DNA from 2 places in the Anaerostipes caccae L1-92 genome. Region 2 is predicted to be linked to the other one. Evidence: predicted binding sites of a transcription regulator. Region 2 holds the regulator's gene; the other holds the start of a gene.

Region 1 (3,156 bases), 1.7 Mb from region 2:
GGACCTCCAGTGCAAATGCGCCGTCCTGGGCAATGGATTTTTTGTTGTGCAGCTGCTGAAGTTCATTGAGCGCCGTGATGCCGAAAGAAGCTGTGGCAGACGCAAGCAAAGGCTTGATCTTGTCGTGAAGGCCCAAATGCCCTCCCAGAAAACCTCCCTCACAGTATGCCAAAGGATTTGTGGATGCTTTCATCTCACCCAAATAATCGTAGGTCCTTCTGTGAAGCTCTCTGATCAGATTCAGGTAATAGTCCAGCACTTCATAGAAGTCACGGCTTTCCTGTTTTGCCTTTGCATAGATCATCGGCAGATGCAGACTTACCGCCCCGATGTTAAAGCGGCCCACAAAGACCGGCTCGTCCTGCTCGTCCAGAGGCTCTGCCCCTCCCTTTTCATACCAGGGGGATAAAAAGGCACGGCAGCCCATCGGGCTTACGATCTTTCCATATCTTTTATACATGTCAGGGACATATCCATCCCCTGTGAGGCTCAGCCAGTCAGGATACATCGTCTTGCTGGAACAGCGGATTCCAGCTTCAAACACATCCTCCAGTTCTCCGCCCGGTCCATGAAGATTTTCATCATAAAGAAATACGATCTTTGGAAACAGCACCGGTTTCTTATGTCCTTCTTTTCCCTGTCCTCTCCTCCTGACATCCAGCATCGTGATCGCTGCCATCTTTGCAAACCGGCCTGTGCCGGTTCCCGCGGTCACTGTGATAAAAGGATAGTCTCCGCGGCTGGAAGAAACACTGTTAAACTTATATTCAAGCCCCTGGAATCCCTGACAGAACTCTTTCTGGACATCTTTCAATGACTCAGCTTCCGCCCGCTCTCTGGAAAGGCCGAGGGCTTCATACTTTTCAATGCCTTTTTCATAAGACTTCTCCGCGTAAGGTTCCAGAATCAGTTCAATATTTGGCACCGTAAACCCGCCGTACTGCTGGCTCGCAGCGCTCAGTACGATATCTCCTATGACGTCAAAGGCTACATCCAGCGTCTTTGGTTCATTGTACCAGAGATTCCCCATCTCAAATCCGCCTTTTAACACGGCCTCCACATCGAACAGACAGCAGTTCATCGTATCTCTTCTGGCCGACATATCATGGATATAAATATAACCGTCCCGGCAGGCCTGGATCTCTTCGGTCGTTAAAAAGAACTTCTGATACAGAGACTTGTTCAGCTCATTAAAGATCAGGCTCCGCTTTGTAGACACAAGGGCACTGTCTGTATTGCTGTTCTCTTTGTCTCCTATGTACATGATGGACTGGCTTTTCTTATACACATCATCCAGCATTTCCACAAAATCCTGTTTATAGTTCCGGTAGTCCCGGTAGCTTTTGGCCACGCCGGGATTTACCCTCTCCAGAGCCCCTTCCACTACATTGTGCATCTCCGTAATATGTACTTCTGACTTATTAAGCTCGTCCACTCTCCCATTGACAAACCGGCAGATCTCATCAAGCTCATCTTCCGTAAATTTCACAAGGGCACGGTAGGCGGATTTATTTACTGCCGTCACCACCTTCTGAATATTAAAATCTTCTTTTGTTCCATCTTTCTTTACTACCCGTATCATACTCTCTCCTCCCTGACTGTTCCCAGAGCATCGTCCTGCCTGCGGCATATCCCGCTGAAAGCAGGAGACACCGCAGGCAGGGGACTCTTCGCTATTTTCTTAATCAAATTACTATATATTGTTTAATATGATCTATTATTCTACTATATCTTGTGTGAATGTATCCATCTTACCATCTCATCCGATCCAAGTCAAGACTGATTTCTGTCACTTTCTGCCGTAAATCCTGCCAAGGCTCAGATCCTTGGGCTTTTTCACTTTTGGGGAACTTTCAATGCCTTTGGCCATGTATTCACCAAATGAGACAGGCAGATCTTTCTCGATCGAAAAAAGCTCTTTTAACTGTTTTTTACTTTTAAGAATCAGCACGGATTTTGCGATTTCTGAATGATCTAAAAGCTCCTCTATCATAGTATCATCAATCTGTCCGTTGGTAAATACGATCACCTTTAAATGCCCGAAGTTTAATTTTTTCGGCTGAGTTTGCTCAAAACTTTGATTTGTCTCATTAAAAGACCTGCCTGAGTAAACCACAGACTTGGACGGCACTTTCGTTCCCTGATTGTCCTGAGCCTTGGAAAAATCTGCACAGGAATAATCGATCAGATACCCGTTCTCTGTCTTTTCAATGCCCATTGCCAAAACATAACTGCTGTCCTCGATGTCCCCGGCTTCTTTGCAGCCCGTAAGTGCCGCTGCAGTGACTGCGGCCATCAAAAGGCTAATGATGATCTTTTTCATGAGTGCCTCCTCTCCGTTCCAGCCAAAACAAAACTGCCGGAATTAAAATTCCCAGCAATAGATTAGCAAAAAGGAACACAGAAATATAATTTTCCCAAAGACGGACCATGGGGATCAGAAATCCGGTGATTAAAAACAGTCCGCCGTAGGAAATCCATCTGCCCCATTTCTTTTTCCCCGGAAATGTGTTTTCAAAACTCCAGTTTCCATAGAACAGGTATCCGCTCAGCACACAAAAAACTCCAACAATCCAGAATGCGATCAGAAAAATGTCCAGCCTTGCCATGATCCCCCCTGGCATTGCTACATTCTGTGCCATGGAAATCACCGGAAACGGGTCCCTCCTGATCATCTGAAGCCCCAGGCTTCCCGCCGTGGCGGCAAACACTCCCGCCGATAAAATTATGATTCCGAGCAGTGTCTTTTTATTCATTCCCTTTTCCTTCATATGCCCCTGATAAAACCACACCAGTTCCATAGGATGAAACAGTGCGAGCACATACAATCCGCCCACCGCCAGGTTCTTCGGTTCAAACTGCCGGATCAGAAAGGGTTTCACAGAAAACTCCGTCATGCTGAGAAGAAGGATAAAAATAAATGGGATCAGAATAAACCAGAACAGCCCTTCCATGACTCTTGCCCTGTCGTCCAGCCCCTCTCCGTTCATCCGGAAAGCCAGAAAAATAACCGGCAGCCCGATCCAGTAAATATTCATATACGGAAGCAGGAACACCCTGGCCAAGAGCAGCATGTATGCATAAAAAAATGCAGCGTTTATAAAAAATCTCACATAATAGAGAAAGGAAATCACCCGGTGTTTTTTTAATACTTCT
Region 2 (3,156 bases):
CCCGCGCTGCACCGGCATGCCTCCGGAGTGAAGCTGTTGCCGCATGGACACGGGTTCATGGCCGCTGCAAGTAAAAAGTCCGCAGGCATGGTATAGTCTCTCCCAAGCCTGTTTAAAATAATCTGCTTATCTTCCAGCGGCTGTCTCAGTGCTTCAATACATTTGGCGTCAAACTGTGCCAGTTCATCCAAAAACAGCACACCTTTGTGGGCAAGTGTGATCTCTCCGACTTTTGGAACCGCTCCCCCACCGATCAGCGCTCCTCTGGATATGGAAGAATGGGGTTTTCGGAAAGGCGGGCAAAAATCCCCTGCATCCCTGTGGATTCCTGCCGCCTGATAGAGAGCCTGCACCTCCAGGTATTCGTCCTCAGATAAACTATTCATAATAGAAGGAATCCGTTCCAGGACCATAGTTTTGCCGCATCCCGGAGCTCCGATCAGAAGAATGTGATGTCTCCCGGTCACGGCGATCTCCAGAGCTCTTTTTAAGAAAGCCTGCCCTTTTATTTCCGAAAAATCAAGACACTGGCTGTTTAGAATTATCCTTTTTTTCTGAAAATGGTATGGAAGCACACACCCGTTTCTGAAATAGTCCACAGCATCGGAGAGATGTTTTACCGGAACCAATTCCACATCTTTCATATATACAAGAGATTCCATATCATCATAGGGAACCATAAACCGCCGGATGCCCTGCTTTTTTCCTTCCATGATGATGGGCAGGCACTGTCTGATCCCATGGACACTGCCATCCAGTCCCAGCTCTCCCAGGAGGCAGATAGGCGGTTCTTTAGTAAATGGAATATAGTTGAGACCGGCCATAACGGCCGCTGCGATGGGAAGATCAAATGCAGTTCCTGTCTTTCTGATATCGGCAGGAGATAGATTAACGGTAACTTTCATCGGAGGGAGCGGACAGCCCAGAGCCCGCAGCGCGGATTCCACTCTGTGCCTGGATTCTTTTGCTTCATTAGAAAGGCGGCCTACCATAGTAAAGTATGGGAGACCGCTTCTTAATTCCGCTTCGACCTGAATGATACAGCCTGCGGCGCCTGAGACAATGCCGCTTAGCATCGAACAAAACATAAAGCCTCCTTCTTTCCCGGAAGCCTCTCAGCTAACAATATACTGTATCTTATCATATTTTCTAAATTTTTACAACTATTTCAGCAATTTTTTTAGTTCACTCATAAAGGTGTTCACATCTTTGAACTCTCTGTATATAGCGGCAAATCTTACATATGCCACCTCATTCAGTTCCTTCAGCTTGTCCATGACGATTTCTCCGATCAGGGAACTCTCCACCTCGCGCTGTCCGAGATTATAGATCTTTGTCTCGATCTCATCTACGATCTGATCGATCTGTCCCATGGATATAGGCAGTTTGTGGCAGGACTGTACGATACCCGCCTTGATCTTGGAGCGGTCATACATCTGTCTGGTCTTGTCCTTTTTGATCACAGACAGCGGTTCTGTCTCGATCTTTTCATAGGTCGTGAAACGCTTGCTGCAGTCGTCACACTGTCTTCTTCTCCTTATGGAGTTATTGTCTTCCGAATGTCTGGAATCAATGACTCTGGAATTTTCACTTCCGCAATAAGGGCACCTCATTTTTCTACCTCCCGGGCTATGCTTTTCTTTGTACTCTTTTGAGAGGCAGATCACGTCTGCCTCAAGATTTTCCATTCGTTAAAGGAAGTATATCATTTTTTCCAGATCACTTCAAACATTCTTTTTCATTAATATCCACCAATACAGTGTCACAGCCGATTCGAATGATCTTCTTATATGGAATATAATAAAACTCACCTTTTGTAAAGCACAGGATCTTTGTCGCTTTTGGAACGATCAGGCATAAAATCTGACCTGACGCCGGGTCAAACTCCAGATCGATGACACATCCCAGTTTATCTCCGGTCCGGCAGTTGATCACATCCTTTTCCCTTAACTCTAAAAACTTCATGAAACGCCACCCCAGAAAAATAGTTATAATAGTGTATGCACCAGGAAATAAAGTGTGACAAAAAGGCTGTATCCTCCAGTCAGATACAGCCTAATGATCTTTTTATCATTCACTTTATTATACCGTAATGATTTTTTTCGGACACTTTTTGGCACAGAGTCCGCAGTTGACACATTTCTCATAATCAATATGAGCAATATTATTTTCTACCGTAATCGCTCCAAGCTTACATTCCTTCGCACAAAGTCCGCAGCCGATGCATCCGGCTTTGCACACAGACATGACGTCTTTTCCCTTGTCTTTAGAATTACACTGTACTAAATGCTTCTTGTCATAAGGAACCAGTTCAATGAGTCCCTTCGGGCAGATATCGGTACATTTTCCGCAGCCGATGCACGCTTCTTTGTCAACATAGGCAATCCCGTTGACGATGGAAATTGCATTCTCAGGGCAGACCTGAGCGCAGCTTCCGAATCCCATACATCCGAAAGAGCAGGCCTTCGGCCCTTCTCCGGGCACATTCATCGCTTCCACACAGCTCATCTGTCCTGTATATTCGTATTTATTTGATGCTTTCTCACAAGTTCCCGCACACTTTACGAATGCCACCTGTTTTACGAAATCACCGGCTTCCACACCCATGATGGCACCGATTTTTTCTGCCGCTGAAGGCCCGCCTACCGGACAGGCATTGACCGCAGCTTCTCCGTTTGCGATCGCTTTTGCAAGCCCGTCACATCCGGCGTATCCGCATCCTCCGCAGTTATTGCCGGGAAGTTCTGCTCGGACTGCTACTTCTTTTTCATTGACCGGAACCTTAAACTTCTCAGAAGCGATTCCTAAAAGAATAGCAATGACCAAACCAATTCCTCCGACCACGACGGCCGCGAGAATAATTGCTGTAATATCCATTTATGCTACCTCCCTATATGATTCCTGAGAATCCAAAGAAAGCGATAGCCATCAGACCTGCCGTGACAAGAGTGATCGGCATTCCTTTGAAAGATTCCGGGATGTTGTTGTATTCTAGTTTCTCGCGGATACCGGCCAGGATCACGATGGCGATGGTAAATCCGACAGCCACTCCAAATCCGTTGACTACACTGGTAATAAAGTTGTAATCATACTGAACGTTATTCAATGCAACACCGAGCACCGCACAGTTGGTAGTGATCAGCGGAAGATATACGC

The links. Region 2 encodes NrdR, which represses ribonucleotide reductase genes. Its sites were predicted from a motif close to CACAANATNTTGTG; they were not measured.
Region 1: the regulator NrdR is predicted to act here: its motif matches at 1,724-1,737, upstream of nrdD (anaerobic ribonucleoside-triphosphate reductase).

The regions. Positions count from the first base shown of each region.
Region 1 covers NZ_AP023027.1:3,531,214-3,534,369, forward strand. Annotated here, with positions in the region: gene nrdD (anaerobic ribonucleoside-triphosphate reductase) at 1-1,582, opposite strand, end outside; gene ANCC_RS17200 (Ger(x)C family spore germination protein) at 1,790-2,323, opposite strand; gene ANCC_RS17205 (GerAB/ArcD/ProY family transporter) at 2,304-3,156, opposite strand, start outside.
Region 2 covers NZ_AP023027.1:1,652,527-1,655,682, reverse strand. Annotated here, with positions in the region: gene ANCC_RS08130 (YifB family Mg chelatase-like AAA ATPase) at 1-1,088, opposite strand, end outside; gene nrdR (transcriptional regulator NrdR) at 1,164-1,613, opposite strand; gene ANCC_RS08120 (YlmC/YmxH family sporulation protein) at 1,720-1,965, opposite strand; gene ANCC_RS08115 (RnfABCDGE type electron transport complex subunit B) at 2,083-2,877, opposite strand; gene rsxA (electron transport complex subunit RsxA) at 2,891-3,156, opposite strand, start outside.